Linked DNA regions of Parasegetibacter sp. NRK P23. The protein of the gene in region 1 interacts with the protein of each later gene in a pairwise test. Links are inferred from orthologs where the notes say so. Each region holds a gene or a part of one and is shown on either strand. Other genes may lie near its edges.

Evidence for each region.
Region 2: the proteins of nusG (region 1) and rho interact in binary tests that used the Escherichia coli proteins (3 or more experiments, as listed by UniProt). The link is inferred for Parasegetibacter sp. NRK P23 from one-to-one orthologs.

Annotation. Positions count from the first base shown.
Region 1 is NZ_JAMDLG010000001.1:328,887-338,792, reverse strand. What follows is about bases 1,025-3,774. They hold nusG (transcription termination/antitermination protein NusG), read left to right. Parts: upstream 1,025-1,991; coding sequence 1,992-2,558; downstream 2,559-3,774. Other genes in these bases: rplK (50S ribosomal protein L11), read left to right, coding at 3,498-3,774; M4J38_RS01295 (hypothetical protein), read left to right, coding at 2,643-3,218; secE (preprotein translocase subunit SecE), read left to right, coding at 1,798-1,992; tuf (elongation factor Tu), read left to right, coding at 1,025-1,546. Outside these bases: more of tuf, read left to right, coding at 359-1,024; more of rplK, read left to right, coding at 3,775-3,941; rplA (50S ribosomal protein L1), read left to right, coding at 3,968-4,660; rplJ (50S ribosomal protein L10), read left to right, coding at 4,698-5,216; rplL (50S ribosomal protein L7/L12), read left to right, coding at 5,335-5,709; M4J38_RS01270 (response regulator transcription factor), read left to right, coding at 5,841-6,533; M4J38_RS01265 (cell wall metabolism sensor histidine kinase WalK), read left to right, coding at 6,533-7,903; M4J38_RS01260 (hypothetical protein), read left to right, coding at 7,973-8,242; M4J38_RS01255 (carbon-nitrogen hydrolase family protein), read left to right, coding at 8,253-9,809; M4J38_RS01250 (HAD-IB family phosphatase), read left to right, coding at 9,833-9,906. UniProt on the Escherichia coli protein: Part of the processive rRNA transcription and antitermination complex (rrnTAC). The complex forms an RNA-chaperone ring around the RNA exit tunnel of RNA polymerase (RNAP).
Region 2 is NZ_JAMDLG010000001.1:3,840,148-3,850,227, forward strand. What follows is about bases 7,157-10,080. They hold rho (transcription termination factor Rho), read right to left. Parts: upstream 9,516-10,080; coding sequence 7,797-9,515; downstream 7,157-7,796. Other genes in these bases: M4J38_RS15620 (hypothetical protein), read left to right, coding at 7,157-7,503; M4J38_RS15625 (hypothetical protein), read right to left, coding at 7,490-7,693; asnS (asparagine--tRNA ligase), read left to right, coding at 9,869-10,080. Also shown: quinolinate synthase NadA, read left to right, coding at 1-990; M4J38_RS15595 (hypothetical protein), read left to right, coding at 1,061-2,188; feoB (ferrous iron transport protein B), read right to left, coding at 2,189-4,309; M4J38_RS15605 (M20/M25/M40 family metallo-hydrolase), read left to right, coding at 4,446-6,113; M4J38_RS15610 (IPExxxVDY family protein), read left to right, coding at 6,129-6,563; M4J38_RS15615 (4a-hydroxytetrahydrobiopterin dehydratase), read left to right, coding at 6,581-6,811; more of M4J38_RS15620, read left to right, coding at 6,808-7,156. UniProt on the Escherichia coli protein: Facilitates transcription termination by a mechanism that involves Rho binding to the nascent RNA, activation of Rho's RNA-dependent ATPase activity, and release of the mRNA from the DNA template.

The DNA.
Region 1 (9,906 bases):
GTAGCTCAATTGGTAGAGCGATAGCCTTCCAAGCTATAGGTTGCGAGTTCGAGACTCGTCTTCCGCTCAATGACGCTGCGTTAGCAGTTAACAAGCTGTTGTAGCTCAGGGGTAGAGCACTTCCTTGGTAAGGAAGAGGTCGAGAGTTCAATTCTCTTCAACAGCTCGATTTGAATGAATTGAGGTTGTTAAACAGGATCAGAACCCTGAAAGGCATCCCGGTTTGTTTGGAAAGGAACCAAGAGGCGTGTGCAATGTGTTTTGTGATGAAAAGTGTCGTGATTTGATTCAAATCATATTGCTGTAAGCGTGTTTGCTTATGGCTATTTATTTTAAAACCGCAACAAAAACAATAACGATGTCAAAAGAGACCTTTAAGAGGGAGAAACCTCACGTGAACGTTGGTACCATTGGTCACGTAGACCACGGTAAAACTACTTTGACTGCAGCTATTACCGATATTCTGGCGAAAAAAGGTTTGGCGCAGAAGAAGAACTACGACGAAATTGATGGTGCCCCCGAAGAAAAAGAGCGTGGTATCACTATCAATACCGCACACGTAGAATACCAGACTGACAACAGGCACTATGCTCACGTGGACTGCCCCGGTCACGCTGACTACGTGAAGAACATGATCACCGGTGCTGCCCAGATGGACGGCGCTATCCTGGTGGTTGCCGCAACAGATGGTCCTATGCCCCAGACCAAAGAGCACATCCTGCTCGCCCGTCAGGTAGGCGTTCCCCGTATTGTTGTATTTATGAACAAAGTTGACCTGGTTGACGATCCCGAACTGCTTGAACTGGTAGAAATGGAGATTCGTGACCTGTTGTCTTCTTATGGTTTCGACGGCGACAACACCCCCATCATCAAAGGTTCCGCTACAGGCGCCCTCGCTGGTGAAGAAAAATGGGTTAAATGCGTTGAAGAACTGATGGACGCTGTGGATACTTACATTCCCCTGCCTCCCCGTCCGATCGATCAGCCATTCCTGATGTCTGTTGAAGACGTATTCTCTATCACTGGTCGTGGTACCGTTGCAACCGGTCGTATCGAGCGCGGTGTAATCAAAGTTGGTGAGCCCGTTGAGATCGTAGGTCTCGTGGAAGCACCCATGAACTCCGTTGTAACTGGTGTTGAGATGTTCAAAAAACTGCTGGATCGTGGTGAAGCTGGTGACAACGCCGGTCTGCTGCTCCGCGGTATTGAAAAAACTCAGATCCGTCGTGGTATGGTTATTTGCGCGCCAAAATCCATCACCCCGCACACTGAGTTCAAAGGTGAAGTTTACGTACTGAGCAAAGAAGAAGGTGGCCGTCACACGCCGTTCTTCAACAAATACCGTCCTCAGTTCTACTTCCGTACTACGGACGTAACAGGTGAGTGTATGCTGCCTGAAGGAACTGAAATGGTAATGCCTGGTGATAACACTTCCCTCACTGTAAAACTGATCCAGCCCATCGCTATGGAAAAAGGTCTGAAATTCGCTATCCGCGAAGGTGGACGTACCGTAGGTGCAGGTCAGGTTACTGAGATCCTGAAGTAATCCTCGGATTCATTATAGGCCATTAGCAACATGGGCTGTTGAAAAACAGTTCGGTTGCCGGCATCGGCAGAAAATCAGTACTTTTGCCGGAAGTCAGCAGCCCCCGATTTGCTAATGGCTTTTTATACGGGCGTAGTTCAATGGTAGAATAGAGGTCTCCAAAACCTTTGATACGGGTTCGAATCCTGTCGCCCGTGCAAGTATGCACTCCATTCTGTTGCCCCGGCAGCAGGATGAACAAAGAAACAGTTATGAATAAGATATCAACTTATTTTAAAGAATCATACAAGGAACTGGTTGAAAAAGTAACCTGGCCCACCGGGGAACAATTACAACAAAGTACCATGATCGTTCTGGGTGCAACCCTGGTTATCACAGCTATCGTTTGGGTGATGGACTTTGCCGCGAATTCTCTTCTTAAATTCATTTACTCATTCTTTAGCTAATGGAAGCAGCAGTTAATCAAGTAGAAACGAAATGGTACGTGCTCCGCGTGGTGAGTGGAAAGGAAAAGAAAGTAAAGGAGTACCTCGATAAGGAAATTTCAAGGGGTGGCTGGAGTGAAGTGGTGAAACAGGTGTTCCTGCCCGTGGAGAAAGTATACAAGGTGCAGAACGGTAAGAAGGTAATGCGGGAACGCAACTACTATCCCGGTTATGTGATGATCGAGATCGCAGATGGAAAACTTTCTGACGACCTGAAAGACACCATCAAGAACACTTCCAATGTGATCCATTTCCTCGGAAAAGAGAACCCCATTGCACTCCGCAAAGCGGAAGTGAACAAGATGCTGGGTAAAATGGATGAAATGGCGGAAGCGGGTGGCATGAACATGAGCGAGCCTTTCATCATCGGTGAAACCATCAAGATCATCGAAGGACCTTTCAACGACTTCAACGGTATCATCGAAGAAGTAAACGATGAGAAGAAGAAACTGAAAGTGACCGTAAAAATATTCGGACGCTCCACACCAGTGGAACTGAACTATATGCAGGTAGAGAAGCTTGCTTAATACCGGTTCTGATAAAACATTAAAAAGCCCCACCATTTGGCGGGGCTTTTTCTTTAGCTATATACACCTGCTTATTCAAACAGGGTGGTAGGCGTTACATCATCATTGGTCTCTGGCGCAGGTGCCGGCGTAGGTTCGGCCGCAGGTGCTTCAACAGGCATTACAGGTGTTTGCTCTTCAACAGGAGCGGGTGCCTTTTTAGCCTTCGGTTTTGGCGCGGCCTTTTTGGGCGTTGCTTTTTTTACCGCCGCTTTCTTGGGAGCCGCTGCTTTTTTGGCCGCTACTTTTTTCGGTGCGGCCTTCTTAGCCGCTGTAGCTTTCTTTGGTGCGGCTTTTTTAGCAACTTTTTTCGGCGCCGCTTTTTTGGGAGCAGCCTTTTTCACGGCTTTCTTCACCGCGGTTGTTTTCTTCACGGCTTTCTTAGGTGCCGCTTTTTTTGCCATTTTTTTTGGCGCCGCTTTCTTGGGTGCCGCCTTTTTGGCTACTTTTTTTGGTGCAACTTTTTTAGCCGCTTTTTTAGGCGCTGCCTTTTTCGCGGCTTTTTTCGGAGCCGATTTTTTAACGGCCGCTTTCTTCGGTGCGGCCTTTTTTACTGCCTTTTTGGGCGCAGCCTTCTTGACTGGTTTTGCTTTCGCTTTCGCCATTGTGATAGAATTTTAATGAGTTAGGAAGTGGAATATTTATTTAATTTGAAAAGTTAGGGAGAAAAAATTACACAGGAAAATTTTCTTTCCTCATTTATAAAGCTGTGGAAAATTTTCTAATTACTTCATTTCCAATGTATGTAATCGTGTACCTTCGCCCGGGGCTGTTTATTAAAAAATATTTGAAAACAGGAATAAAATCGTACCTTCGCATCCCCAAAAACTTAGTTCTTTCGACGAATGCGATTGGGAGTATGGCCTCCGGGCAATACGTTAACACCAAAAAATCTCAAAAATGGCAAAAGAAATTACAGGCTACGTTAAGTTGCAGTGTAAAGGAGGACAGGCGAACCCTGCACCTCCCATCGGACCAGCCCTCGGTTCCAAAGGAATCAACATCATGGAGTTCTGCAAGCAGTTCAATGCGCGCACCCAGGATAAAATGGGCAAGGTTCTTCCCGTTCTCATCACTGTTTTCTCCGACAAATCTTTCGAGTTTGTTATCAAAACTCCTCCGGCTCCCGTTCAGTTGCTGGAAGCGGCTAAAATTCAAAGTGGTTCCAAAGAGCCTAACCGTAACAAGGTGGGTAAGGTAACCTGGGCCCAGGTTGAAGCTATCGCAAAAGACAAGATGCCCGATCTGAACTGTTTCACCGTGGAAAGCGCCATGCGTATGGTGGCTGGTACGGCAAGAAGCATGGGTATCACCGTTGATGGCCAGGCTCCCTGGGAAAACTAATTGGTTCACCGAAAAAACTCTAAGAAATGGCAACCACCAAAAAAAGAAAAGTAGCCGACAGTAAAGTCGACAAAAATAAAGTGTACTCCCTGAAGGAAGCTGCTACCCTCGTAAAAGAGGTGAACACCACTAAGTTCGATGCTTCCGTAGACATTCACGTTCGTCTGGGCGTTGATCCCAAAAAAGCCGATCAGGCTATTCGCGGTTCAGTAACCCTGCCCCACGGTACAGGTAAAACAAAGCGCGTTCTCGTACTTTGCACACCTGACAAAGAAGCCGATGCTACCAAAGCAGGCGCTGACCATGTTGGTCTGGATGAATTTATTCAGAAAATCGAAGCAGGCTGGACTGACATCGATGTAATCATCGCTACCCCGTCCGTAATGCCTAAGATCGGTAAACTGGGTAAAATCCTCGGCCCACGTAACCTGATGCCCAACCCCAAAACAGGTACCGTTACCAACGATGTGGCGGCTGCCGTAAACGAGGTGAAAGGCGGTAAGATTACCTTTAAAGTGGATAAAGCAGGTATCATCCACGCCTCTATCGGACGCGTATCTTTCGATGTGCAGAAGATCCAGGAAAACAGTACCGAACTGATCAATGCCATCATCAAGCTGAAACCATCCACCGCGAAAGGTACTTACCTGAAAGGTGTGAGCATGGCCAGCACCATGAGCCCCGGCATCACGGTTGATACCAAAAACTTCCTGAACTAATCCTTCGGGAATCTGAAAACACTTTAAAAAAAGAGTTATGAACAAAGACCAGAAACAAGAAGTGATTGAACTGCTGAAAGGCAAGTTCTCTCAATACAACAACTTCTACATCACTGATACAGAAAGCCTCACCGTTGCGCAGGTGAGCACCCTTCGTCGCCACTGCTTCGATAAGAACGTGGAAATGAAGGTGGCTAAAAACACGCTCATCAAAAAAGCACTCGAATCACTCGATGGCGAAAAATACAGCGGTGTGTATGAAGCCCTGAACAACGTGACCGCACTGATGTTCAGCGAAAACCCAAAAGAACCGGCCCTGATCCTCTCTTCTTTCCGTAAGGAAAGCAATGGCGACAGGCCCGTGCTGAAAGCCGCTTTCATCAACGGTGAAGTGTACACCGGCGACGAACAACTGAAAGCGCTGACTCAACTGAAGACCAAAAACGAACTCATCGGAGAAGTTATTGGCTTGCTTCAATCCCCTGCAAAACGCGTACTGGCTGCTTTACTGCACCACCACGAAAAGCAGGCTGAAGGTGCAGCAACTGCTGAGTAAGTATTACAGCATTCAAAATAATATCCCAGGCCTGAGGGATCACAATCAAAGGCTAGATTTTTTTAAAAACACTCCGCCGGAGTTCATGAACTGAGAAGGCGGAAAAAATTTGACAACAATGGCAGACGTTAAAGCATTAGCCGAACAACTCGTTGGTCTTACTGTAAAAGAAGTACAGGAACTGGCCGACGTTCTGAAAGCAGACTACGGTATCGAACCAGCAGCAGCAGCAGTAGTAGTAGCCGCCGGCGACGGTGGTGGCGCAGCAGCAGCAGCTGAAAAAACAGCGTTCGACGTGATCCTGAAAAGTGCAGGCGCTTCTAAACTGAACGTAGTGAAGATCGTTAAAGACCTCACTGGTCTCGGTCTGAAAGAAGCAAAAGAACTGGTTGACGGCGCTCCGAAAACACTGAAAGAAGGTGTTACCAAAGCTGAAGCTGAAGACCTGAAAGCGAAGCTCACTGAAGCTGGCGCTGAGGTTGAAATCGCTTAATAAGCTTTTCAAACGAAGTGAAAAGGCCGTATCGCTCCGATGCGGCCTTTTCTTTTGCCCCCAATCCCTCCAAAATTACCAGGGAACGATTTTTATATTAAATGTATTTTTGAAACTCAACAACGCCGCGTATGACTGAAATCCGGATTCTGGTGGTGGAAGATGAAAAAAAAATCGCCGATTCGCTCAACAAAGGATTGGTGGAAAATCATTATGAAGTGGACATCGCTTACGATGGGCTCATCGCCAAAAGGATGTTCTCCGCTTCTCCCTACGACCTCGTGATCCTGGATATCAACCTGCCCGGTCTCAATGGCTACGAACTCTGCCACGAAATAAGATCGGTCAACGCGCAGGTGCCCATCATCATGCTCACCGCACTCGGGGCCACCGATGATAAAATCGAAGCCTTCGACGCAGGCGCGGACGATTATGTGGTGAAACCATTTGAGTTCAAAGAACTGCTCGTGCGCATACGCGCATTGCTGAAAAGGGCGCAGTACGGTATCCCAACAGGGAATATGCTGAAAGTGGCCGACCTCGAAATGAACCTCGACAGCAAAGAGGTAACCAGGAACGGCAACGCGGTATCCCTTACCGCAAAAGAATTCCAATTGCTCGAATACTTTGTACGCAACAAAAACCGCGTGGTCTCCAGAGCCGATATCGCCCGCAATGTCTGGGACATCGACTTTGATACGGGAACAAACGTGATTGATGTTTACGTAAACTTCCTGCGCAAAAAGATTGACAAGGACCATGAACAGAAACTGATCAAAACCCAGGTAGGCATGGGCTACATCCTAAAGGAAAGCGGCGACTGATGAAAATCAAATACCGCATAACCCTGCTCTTCACAATTATTGTACTGGCCATTCTAGCCGTACTCTGCTCCGCCATTTACTATTCTTCAGAACTTACAAGGGAAAAAAATTTCAAGAACAGGCTCCGGAACCGTGCCCTTACCGTGGCGAAATACCTGATCGAAGTAACCGATAAAGATCAGGAACTGATGAAGAAGATCGAAGAGAATACCGTGTTCTCCCTGCAACGGAAATGCGTGATCGTTTACAACTACCTCAACCAGCCCATCTACAACCAGTTTGATGATCCTGATGATTCCATCGTGGTTACAAAAGATATGGTGGACCGCGCCCGCATTGACGGCGAATACTTCTCCAAAGCCGGTCAGCGGGATGTGCTTTCCACGCAATACATAGATCGCTTCAACCGGTACATTATTGTGGTGGCCGCTTACGATGAAGAAGGGATAGATACCATCGCCCGGTTGAAAGGCATACTTTGGTTCAGCTTCTTCGGTGGGATTTTTATTACGTTGATTACAGGGTATTATTTCTCGCATCGGCTGGTTCGTCCCATCATCACCATCATTGATGAAGTAAAGGATATTTCCTCACACAGTCTAACGAAACGCATTCAGGCAGGGGAGCAGCAAGACGAACTCAACCAACTCGCCGCTACCTTCAACCAGTTGCTCGACCGTATGCAGCAGTCGTTTGAGATCCAAAGACGCTTCATCTCCAATGCGTCGCATGAATTTTCCACCCCGTTAACGGCCATTTCCAGCCAGATCGAGATCGCGTTGCAGAACGAAAGATCCGTTCCCGAATACAAAGATGTATTGGAGTCGGTTTATAGTGATGTGTTCCAGATGGGACAACTCACCAAAGGGTTACTGGAAATCGCGAAAACAGGTTCCGGCGGCGCCATCGAACTGAATGAAGTGCGCATCGATGAAATACTCCTCCGCATCGCTGGAGATGTAAAAAGAATACATCCTTCTTACACGGTGCACCTCCATTTCGATGAGTTCCCTGATTCAGAAGAAGCCTTCCTGGTGTATGGCAATACGGATCTTTTGTACAGCGCCATCCGCAACATTGTATCCAACGCATGTAAATTTTCGCATACCGGAGAGGCCAACGTGCACCTGCTCATCAATGAAAAAGTAACCATTAAAGTCCAGGATGAAGGCATTGGCATTCCGCCCGAAGAAATGGCCGGTATCTTTCAACCCTTCTACCGTGCAGACAATGCCAAGGACAAAAAAGGCTTCGGGCTGGGACTTGCGCTCGCGAACCGCATTATCCGGTTGCACAAAGGAAAGATCATGGTGGAATCCGCTCCCGGTAAGGGCACCACTTTTTATATCGTACTGGAAAAAGCGTTTTAATCTGTTTTTAATCCCACTTTAATATACCGCTAATAAGTGGCAGGCATATTTGTGTATATGTTAAAATGAATGCCTGTATCCGCTCGAAATATCGTCCCTTCCATTGTGGTGGCCGTGATTCTGCTCTTCACCATTTTTAACGTGCGTTTGTATTACCGCACCACCGAAGTGAGGGCACACAACAGGGCATTGATCTTGCAACAGGATTCAATACGTTCGGTACACATGAACCTCACCAGGGAAATGCTTGACTTTCCCCAACCTGGCATTCACCTCGTTAACGAGCAAAATGACGGGCGGGTAAGCACCAGCGGTGAGCCTGCGGTACTGGGCAACTAAAATCAGCACTATGCAACAAATTCTACCTGAACATCCCGAAATGAAGATCGAGGTGCGCAGCTTAACGCCATCCGATTATGAAGCGGTGAAGGAACTACAACTGGCCTGTTTCCCAGGTATGCTGCCCTGGAGTAAACTTCAGTGGGACAGCATGATGGAGAAGTTCCCGCAAGGGCAACTCGCCGTGGAACTGAATGGAAAAATCGTGGCCTCTTCCTCCAGCCTCCTGCTGCATTTCGACGAATACACAAAAGATCATTCCTGGAACGCCATCACAGGAAAAGGTACCTTGTCCACCCATAAACCGGATGGGGATACACTTTATGGCATTGAAATCATGGTCCATCCGGATTACAGGAATTTTAAACTGTCCCGCCGCTTATACGATGCCAGGAAAAAACTGGCTGTGGACATGAACCTCCGCCGGATCATTATTGGTGGCAGATTACCCAATTATCATTTGTATGCTGATAACATGACCATCAAGGATTATGTGCAGCAGGTGATCGATAAAAAATTACGTGATCCAGTGCTGACCGCTCAGCTTTCCAACGGATTTCAATTGAAGCGGATCATCAGAGATTACCTGCCCAACGATACGGAATCCTGTGGCTACGCTACGTTTCTTGAATGGGTGAACCTGGATTATGAACCTGAAGGCGATCTGAAGATTCAGGAAGTGAATTACGTTCGGGTATGCGCGGTGCAATACCGGATGAGGATGATCAATAGTTTTGAAGACTTCGCCCACGATTGTGAATACTTCGTGGACGCGGCTTCCGATTACAGATGCGATTTCGTGCTGTTCCCCGAAATGCTCACCATGCAATTGCTCACTTTTCTACCAAACGACAGACCCGGAACCGCCGTAAGAAAACTGGCTGAATTTACGGATCAGTATGTGGAAATGTTCCGTAATCTGGCCATCAAATACAACATCAACATTGTTGGTGGCTCGCATTTCACGGTTGAAAACGAGGAGCTCTATAATATTTCTTACCTGTTCAGAAGGGATGGCAGTGTTTCCCGGCAATACAAAATGCACATCACACCGCATGAGAGGAAATGGTGGGGTGTAAAACCAGGTAATAAAGTTGAAGTGATGGACACCGATTGTGGTAAGATCGCCATCCTCATCTGTTACGATGTGGAGTTCCCCGAACTCGCGCGTATTGCGGTGAAGAAAGGCGCTTCTATATTATTCGTTCCCTTCAATACCGATGAAAGAAGGGCCTATCTCCGTGTCCGTTATTGTTCGCAGGCACGCGCCATTGAGAACCAGGTATATGTTGTATTGGCGGGCAGCGTGGGCAACCTGCCGGAAGTGGACAACCTGGACATACAATATGCGCAGTCGGCTATTCTTACACCTTCTGATGTGGAATTCCAGCGGGATGGCGTGGCGGCTATCGCGGAAGCAGGAGAGGAGACGCTTATTTTCCAGGACCTGGATATGAACCTGCTGAAGCGCCACCAGTATTTCGGGAGCGTACAAACCATTAAGGACCGCAGAACAGATTTTTATAACATCCGTTACACCGAAGGGGGAGAAACCTTTACCGTGTAACATTAACCCCTCAGCTACAACCTATGGTAAGTGTAATCATCCCGGCATTGAACGAGCAGGACACCATCGCCAACGTGGTGCGGTTCTGCCTGTCCAA
Region 2 (10,080 bases), 3.5 Mb from region 1 along the record:
AAAGCGGTGGCCGAAGTTTCGAAAAAAGGTTTCCTGGATGTGGAGGTGGATCCAACGCTTGACCTGTTTGCGGAGATCGAAAAGCTGAAGAAAGAAAAGAACGCCATATTGCTTGCGCACTATTACCAGGAGCCGGATATCCAGGACGTGGCAGATTACATTGGCGATAGCCTGGGCCTCGCGCAGCAGGCGGAGAAAACCAATGCCGATATCATTGTTTTCGCCGGTGTGCATTTTATGGCCGAAACAGCGAAGATCCTGAATCCTTCCAAAAAGGTATTGCTACCCGATCTGAACGCGGGATGCTCCCTCGCAGATTCGGCCCCTCCGGAGCTGTTTAAGGCCTTCAAACAGAAATACCCTGACCACCTTGTTATTTCTTATATCAACTGCTCAGCGGGCATTAAAGCGCTCAGCGATATCATTTGTACCTCTTCCAACGCGGAGAAAATCGTGGAAAGTCTGCCAAAGGACCAGAAAATCATTTTCGCGCCCGATAAAAACCTGGGGGCCTACCTGGTGAAAAAGACAGGAAGAGATATGGTGCTCTGGAACGGCGCCTGTATGGTGCACGAGATATTCTCCCTGGAGAAGATCACCAAACTGAAACAAAGGCATCCCAACGCAAAGATCATCGCGCATCCGGAATGTGAAGAACCGATCCTTCGTATCGCGGATCATATCGGCTCCACCACCGGATTGCTGAAATATACCCAGACCGATAGCGCTACGGAATACATCGTAGCCACCGAAACAGGCATCCTGCACCAGATGCAGAAGGAATCGCCCCACAAAACTTTTATCCCTGCTCCACCGAACAATTCCTGCGCCTGCAATGATTGTCCGCACATGAAACTGAACACCCTGGAAAAGTTGTACCTCTGTATGAAGTACGAAACACCGGAGATCACGATGGATGAGCAACTCCGCCTGGCGGCTAAAAAACCGATCGACCGGATGCTCGAGATCAGCAAACAATTCGGGTTATAGAGAAATATTTCCGGGTTTGGATTATTTTGTGGTGAATTTCAGCCAGTAAATGACCCCTTAAAATCCATCCATGACCCGTTTTTTTCTGCTTGCATGTACCGTGATTTTCTTTTCCTGCGGAGGAGGAAACAAATTCAGAGCATCTAATACCGAAGACAAAGAACTTTTTAAAGCCATTAACGCACTGGTAAAAGATCCGGCCAATAAAAACGCAAGAAACGATCTTGCTTACCTGTACGCCGATTCCAGACAAAGGCACCTGAACAATATTGAACAACTGAACGCCAGCACCTACGATACCAAATGGGATGGACTGGTGCAGGAATATACTTCGCTTCAGAATATTTATTTCGCCATCAACAGTTCACTGGCCATGACCCAATTGGTAAAACCGGTGAATTTTGCTACCGAACTGAACGAGACGAAAGAAAACGCCGCTGAATTTTATTACAGGAAAGGAGAAGAAATGATGCGTGTGGGCAACCGTGCCGCACTAAAAGAATCCTGGAACCTGTTTAGAAGGAGCCAGCAATATATTCCGGAGTACAAAGATTCGAAAGCGAAGATCCAGGAAGCACTGGAATTAGGAACGGTGGATGTGGTGATTACGGACATGACCTTCAATGATTTCCCTGTTTGGAACTTCGGCGTTCCCTTAAACAATAACCTGGAAAGACAACTGGTGCAGGATCTTGGTGGCAACTACGGTAACAACAACGGTGCGCGTTATTTCACGGAAACGGATGCACGCAATTCGACTATAAATCCATCGATAGTGGTGGAATCCGGCTGGCGGAACCTTTTCTTCAATATGTCGCCGGCCATCAGTAGTTACGATGTGGACCGATCAAAAACCGTCAAACAGAAAAATCCCACCACTAAGAAAGATGAGGACATTACGGTTACCGCGAAGTTAAAGATCACCAAAAGGATTTTCACGGCTAGGGGAGACCTGGAACTGAACATCCGCGATATTGCCGCACAAAAAAATATCTCCTGGAACACCATACCCGCCAGCACAGATTACATTATTGAAACCGCCACTTTCACCGGAGACAGCAGGGCGCTTACCGAACAGGATGCAATCCTGGTAAGCAGGCGCTATGTACTTCCCAACCGTTATATGTTGCTGAGTGAATTGTACCGCAGCATTTACAGCCAGGTAAGGAATACTATACAGCGCAATACCGCGTGGTAATTAACTCAGGGCCTGGTAGGTTATCAAACTCAACACGTAAGCGAGAATAGTCATGTAGGTAAGTTGTACCATGGGCCATTTCCAGCTTTTGGTCTCTCTTTTTACCACGGCGAGTGTACTCATACATTGCATGGCAAGTACATAAAATACGAGTAACGACATACCGGTTGCGAAGGTGTATACTTTGCTGCCGTCTTCAAAAGTAGCTTGTCGCATTTTATCTCGGAGTAAAGGACTATTCTCGTCTTCATCGCCTACACTGTATAAGGTGGCCATGGTTCCTACAAATACTTCCCGTGCCGCAAAAGAAGTGATCAGCGCGATGCCAATCTTCCAATCGTAACCCAGTGGTTCAATGGCTGGTTCTATTGATTTGCCAAGAATACCGGCGTAAGAATTGGCCAGGAGTTCACCTGATTTTTGTTTTTCAAGGCCTTCTACGTCCACACCGGGTTGTTGTTCCAGTTGTTCGTACTTTGCCTGCACAACTTCCATTTTACCGGACGGTCCGTAGGAACTCAGCACCCAAAGGATAAGACTGATTACCATAATTACTTTACCCGCGTCCACCACGAATATTTTCGCTTTCTGGAACATGGTAAGAAAGATGGTGTTCCATCTGGGAGAGCGGTAAACAGGGAGTTCCAGGATAAAGAAACTTTTCTCTTTGATCTTGATGAACCATTTGAAAACCCAGGCTACAATCAAACTCATTACTAATCCCATCAGGTAAAGTGCCATCATTACCAGTCCTTGTAAACTGAAGATGCCCAGCACTTTTGTATCCGGTATAATAAGGGCGATCATGATTACGTAGATAGGTAACCTCGCGGAACAACTCATCAGCGGTGTTACCAGTATTGTCAGCAGGCGTTCTTTTTTATTTTCAATGTTCCTTGTGCTCATGATGGCGGGAACCGCACAGGCAAATGCGCTGATCATGGGCATCACACTTTTTCCGTTCATGCCCACCTGGCGCATGAGCCGGTCGGTCATAAAACTGATACGGGCCATGTATCCGGTATCTTCGAGCAAAGTGATCAATCCGAAAAGTATCATGATCTGCGGAACGAATATTACGATGCCGCCGAGTCCTGCGATCAATCCGTTCACGATCAGATCGGAGAACCATCCTTCGGGAAGTACCGCAGCTGTTGTTTCCGTTAACCAGGCGAAGCCGGTTTCAATCCAATCCATAGGGTAGGAGGCGATCCAGAAAACACTTTGGAAAAGTAAAAACAACACAGCCAAAAGAATAACATAACCCCAGCGCCGGTGCAGTAAAACACTGTCCAGTTTTTCGGTGAACAGGTTTTTTTGAATGGGATCGGGCTGGGAAACACTTTGGTGCATGATACCCCTGATGCGGGTGTACCGTTGCATGATTTCTTCCGCCTGCGTTTTGGTGGGATTGAACTGGTTGTCTTTTTCGGCTTGTTCAATTCTTTCCTGTATATCTCTTTTCAGGTCAAAAGATTCGTGGTTGATCAGGTAATGAATCGCTTTGTAGTCGCTGGCTTCCGGGAATATTTCCTGCACGGTACCAATGGCGTTTTCCGCGAGTTGCCTGTTTTCTATAAAATCGCGCAACGGTGTTTTATACAGGTGCTGAACCGTTTGTTCCACCGCTTTTTTCAGTTGGGGAATCCCCTTGTTTTTGCGTGGATTCACAGCAATAACGGGAACGCCCAGTTCCCTTTCCAGGGCGGGCACATCAATGGAGATGCCTTTTTTCCGGGCGATATCCATCATGGTGAGCGCGATCACCACAGGAATTTTGAGGTCAATGATCTGGGAACAGAAAAGAAGATTTCTTTTGAGGTTACTGGCATCAGCTACCAGGATCAGCATTTCGGGCTTGATTTGCGCGTCCTGGTCCATCAATACACGGTAGGCCACCCATTCGTCTTCGCGGCGTGGGTATAAACTGTAGGTTCCGGGCAGGTCGATGATAGTGGAATCGAGGTTGTCCGCGATCTTGCAGGAACCTGTTTTCTTATCTACGGTAACGCCGGGGAAGTTCCCAACCTTCTGATTCATCCCGGTGAGCGTGTTGAAAAGCGAAGTTTTTCCGCTGTTCGGGTTGCCCACCAATGCTATGTTTACTGTGTTCTTTCCCAAAATAAAGCTGTAAAGCCGCAAAGGTACTGGCTATTTCCGGGTTACTGTTTACGAATTCGGGAGTTTTACGGGTTTATTACATTCAGCTACCTTTGCAGGGTCGGGCGATTTTTGCAGTACTTTTCAAAACAAAGGGATGTTCATAAAGATTTTCAGGCCAATCGGCCTTCTGTTGGGGATGAGTTTGCTGACCACCGGGGTGGTAAACGCACAAAAGTTAAAAAAAGCGGATAAAGCGCTGGTCGCGGCTTTGGAAGCCCACGTGACATTTCTTGCTTCGGATCAATTGGAGGGAAGAAGAACGGGTACACCGGGAGAAGAGAAGGCTGCGGCGTATATCGCGGGTGAATTTGAGAAAGCAGGCCTGCAACCGGGTGTGGAAGGGAAATTTGAGCAGGTATTCACAATTAATGAGGGGAAGCAGGTTGATCCGACTTCTTTTTTGTTCATCAACGGAATTGAGCTGAAGGTGCACCAGGATTTTTTTCCTTTGGTGTACAGTGCGCAGGAAGCCCTGGAATCTTTTCCATCCATGGCCATCAAAGAAGCGGGTGTGCCATGGTTTGTGGAACTGAATGAATTTGTGAAAAGTGAGCTGGAAAAAAATCCGCATGTGGATATGAATGATGCTGTGCGCGCACTGGCTATGAAGCTGGAGGAAAAAGGTGCCACAGCAGTTATTTTTTATGAAGCAACAGGAATCAAGGATGTCTTGAAGTTTGAACCGAAAGGTAATGGGGATAAACCGGCAAATATTCCCCTGATCGTAGTGAAAGAACAGGCTGCTTCAAAATTTCTTAAGGATCATGCCGCCAGTTATGAGATCAAATTGAAGGTAAAACTCTCCGATAAGATCAGGAAAGGCAGAAATGTGGTAGGGATTGTGGACAACAATGCGCCAAATACGGTGGTATTGGGTGCGCATTATGATCACCTGGGCTATGGTGAGGATGGCAATTCGATGATACGTGAAGGAAATCCCGGTATTCACAACGGAGCGGACGATAATGCGAGTGGTACAGCGGTGTTGATTGAACTGGCAAAAGCCGTTAAGGCAAAGCAGCTCAAACAATACAATTATGTTTTCGCCGCTTTTTCGGGAGAAGAACTGGGGCTGATCGGTTCGAGGTATTTTACGGAACATCTTCCGTTGAAGGATAAACCCCTGAACTATATGGTCAATATGGATATGGTGGGTAGGTTAAAATCCCCTGAGAACGTGATTACCGTTGGTGGATATGGTACATCTCCTTCCTGGGAAAAACTGGTGCTCAATAAAAAAGACAAATCATTAGTGGTTTCCATCGATTCTTCAGGTGCCGGACCCAGTGATCATTATTCTTTTTACAGGATCAATGTTCCCGTGCTTTTTTTCTTCACCGGAACGCATCAGGATTACCATAAACCCAGTGATGATGCGGATAAACTGAATTATACAGGAATGTTCCTGGTGGAAAGAAAAATTATGGATATCGTTACGGCGGCGGAAAAAGAACCTAAACTCAGTTTCCTGAAAACAAGGGAAAAACAAACTGCTTCCTCCACTTCTTTTAAGGTTACCTTGGGCATAATGCCGGACTATGTTTTCTACGGAACAGGTGTAAAAATTGATGGTACCACAACGGGAAAACCTGCGGAAAAAGCTGGTTTGAAGAAAGGGGATATCGTGGTGAAAATTGGTGATCTTACGATTTCAGGTATGGAAGATTATATGAAGGCCCTGGGAAGTTTTGAAAAAGGTCAACAAACAACGGTGGTGTTTGTAAGGGATGGAAAAGAAATGAAAGCGGAAGTTAACTGGTAGAAACTGCAATAGCGTATGAAACTGAAACTGGATGTGAGCCAGATGGCAGATGAATTTTTCGAGGATACGCGGCTGCTTGGCGTTGTGGCCCCTATCCGCGATTACCAGTTTTGCTGGCGGTTGAACAACAGACTTCGCTTCGATTTCAGGATCAACAATGATGTGGAGATACAGCTTACCCGGAAAAACAGGCAATATTTTTTCTCCGTATATTCATTTCCGGAACCCCATTGCAGCCTGGTTCATTATTTATACAATAACCAGTTCGATGGGGAATACCTGCTGCCCGAATTCAGGCACCTCGATTTTTTGTGGTTACTGAAAGGAGATGTGGTTTCTGATGATTACCTTCAGAACATCATGCAGTTGCTCCGGAGTATGGGTGATGTGCAAATGGTAATGGAGATTGGTCAGAGCCAGGTAAAGCATAAAAGTCACATGATCTTTTAACAATTAATACGTGTGTTATGTGGGAAAATACAGACAATAAACTTTACAGGAAATTCAGCTTTAAAGATTTTTCAGAAGCTTTCGCTTTTATGACGCGTGTAGCGATGATAGCTGAAAAACAAAACCACCATCCTTCCTGGAGGAACACCTATAATACAGTTGAAGTATGGTTGTCCACACATGATGCCGGCGATGTTGTGACGGAGAAAGATAAAAAGCTCGCGGCAGCAATTGACGCTTTATTATGATAAAAGGATTACGTTTTCTTAGTAGTGCTCTGGTAATAATTTTCGTCTTCGCCTGTAACAACGGAGACAAGGAAAGTACTGCTCCGGAAGACCAATCGGACAGTGTGAACATTCTTGCCAGAACGGATTCGTCCTTTGAGGTGAGCGGTCCGGCAGAAGGGGCGCTTCAGCAATGGTTTTCTTTCATCCAACCTGAATATAAATTGAGCATCGACAGTTTTGTACTCACGGATATCTGGGTGGAAGATTCGCTGATAACAGAGCCCTTCAAACCCGATAGCCTGTATTATCCATTGTATGGAAAGTACCTGCGCTACGCGCCGGACAGCGCTTATTTCGTGGACCTTGATAGTTACAATATTTTATTGAAGGAAACGAATGGAGTGGTATCCGGAACAGTGGGCGGCCCTGACAACCTGGTTTTTCTTATCGACAAAAATAACCAGATCAAAAAGCGTTTGTTGTTCAACGGCCCTGGTACTTATATCCAGGATGCATGGTGGATCAACAATGAATCGGTACTACTGGCTTCTATAGCCGAAGGGGATTCCATGAACCGGTTTGAACCAGTGTTGTGGAAAATCAATATTGTGGAGGATCTCTTCGAGAAATATGAATACTGCGGTGCAACTTTGAAGATGTTCCCCGAGTATGTGGAAAAAGTACGCTTTTCAGGTATTACGGTACGATAAAGGATTTCTGACTTTTATACCTGTTGTAATACAGCATATAAATCACGATAGCCGATATGGCAGGTAGTGTGAAGAGCAGCACAATAAATACAGCTTTGATGAAATTGTTCTTTTCGTTTTCGAAAAGCAGGTTGAAAGCGCTGAGTGATAAATACAGCACACCTATTGCGATAAGGATGGCAGGCAACATGCGGATCGTTTTTGGTGGAAAATTTCCATAACTAATTTACTAAATATCTGACAAATAAAAATCCCGCTGATCAACAGCGGGATTTTGTATAGTAACGTATTGTTTAGCGGTTCATACTCGCGAGAAACTCGATATTGTCTTTCGTTCCCCTCATGCGTTTCAGGAGTTCCTGCATCGCTTCTTCAGGATTCATATCGTTGAGGTATACACGCAGCAGGTTCATGCGCTGCAGCACATCTTTTTCCAGCAGCAGGTCATCACGACGGGTAGAAGATGAAACGAGGTCGATGGCGGGGTAAACCCTTCTGTTCGACAAGCGACGTTCCAGTTGCAGTTCCATGTTACCGGTACCTTTAAATTCTTCGAAGATTACTTCATCCATTTTGGAACCGGTGTCAATAAGTGCAGTAGCAAGAATGGTAAGTGATCCGCCGTTTTCAATTTTACGGGCGGCGCCGAAGAATTGTTTTGGTTTCTGCATGGCGTTGGCTTCCACACCACCACTCAGTACTTTACCTGAAGCGGGTGCCACGGTATTGTGTGCACGTGCGAGACGGGTAATGGAATCCAGCAGGATGATTACATCGTGGCCACATTCTACCAAACGTTTCGCTTTTTGTAAAGCGATGGTGGAAACGCGTACGTGTTTCTCAGCGGGTTCATCGAAGGTAGAAGCCAGTACTTCTGCCTTTACGCTTCTTTCCATATCGGTCACCTCTTCCGGACGTTCATCGATCAGTACCACCATAAGGTAACATTCAGGATGGTTTTCGGCGATGGCGTTGGCGATGTTTTTCAACATCATTGTTTTACCCGTTTTTGGCTGGGCAACAATCAATCCGCGTTGTCCCTTACCGATAGGTGTGAACAGGTCGATGATACGGGTAGAGTAGTTATCGGGCGTTGTAAAGATGTTCAGTTTTTCGAAAGGGAACAAAGGCGTGAGGTAATCGAAGGGAACGCGGTCGCGTACTTCTTCGGGCTTCTTGCCATTGATGGTTTCCACTTTCAGCAGCGCGAAATATTTCTCGCCTTCTTTTGGCGGACGAACCGTTCCGTTAACGGTGTCACCGGTTTTCAGTCCGAACAGTTTGATCTGTGAAGGACTTACATAAATATCATCGGGAGAAGAAAGGTAATTATAATCGCTGGAACGCAGGAAGCCGTAGCCGTCGGGCATCATTTCCAGCACACCTTCACCTGGTATCATGCCATCGAATTCGATGTTGAAAACCGGTTCTTTTTTATGGAAGGTTCTGGGTTGTTGTTGTGGCGCGGGTTCGTGCGTTGGTGGCGGATCAAGGTTGATGTCTTCGGCAAGCGCTTCAGCAATGAGCGGGCTTATAATGAGCGGTTCGTTGTTCAGCGTATCATCGCCTTCGTAAGAATCAGCGTTGATTTCACCAATCGGAAGTTCAGGTTGCTCAGGCTTTTTACGAACAGGTTTTTTTGCAACCGGAGCTGGTGGGGGAGGAGGTGTGGCCGCTACAGGCTTTTCTTCTTTTTTCTCCTCTTTCTTTTCCTCTTTTTTGAGTTCTTTTTTAACCGGTTTTTTAGCTTTGGGTTCGGGAACTGTTTCACCACTTTCCACTACGGCTTCTTCCGTACTGTTGGCTGTTGTGGTTTTCACGATTCGTTTTCTCTTGCCTGCTTTATCATCATCTTTGCCTGCGTTATCAGATGCCATTACTGCTTGTTTGTCGAGGATCTTGTATACAAGTTCCTGCTTGTTCATTTTCTTAGCGTTAGGGATTTTTAATTGCTCTGCGATATCCAGCAACTCAGGAACGAGCATGTCGTTCAGTTGTAAAATGTCGTACATAGAAACGATTTGAAGAGTGGTTAGCCGGGCGGCCAACAGAAAGGAAAATTTGATTTGAAAAATAAGTTGATTGGGATTGAAAGGAGCCGATGAGCTAGTTTCTCCTTGCAATGTTACAATATATTCAGAAAATCGTCAAATGAGCAATCAAATATTTTGTTAATTGGTCATAATCAATCAGTTATGATTATTGTAAAGAATTGATTTTCAATAGATTGAAATTGCCGTGTGAAAGTTCATGGTATCGTTCCGCAGTGTTTTTACCAAAAATATCTTTTATAAGTGTTGATTTCCTTGATATTATGTGGAAAAAAGAGAGATTTGTAACCACTAAACAATTGAATAAGGGAATCATGTTCAACAAGAGAGTTAAAATTTCAACTTTACTAACATCTGCTACTGCAGGGGACCAGGTTACGGTGATGGGATGGGTGCGCACCTTCCGCAACAACCAGTTTATAGCGCTGAATGATGGTTCTACCAATAATAATATTCAGGTAGTGGCGGAGCTTGGAAAATTTGATGATAATCTGCTGAAAAGGTTAACTACCGGGGCTTCCGTTAA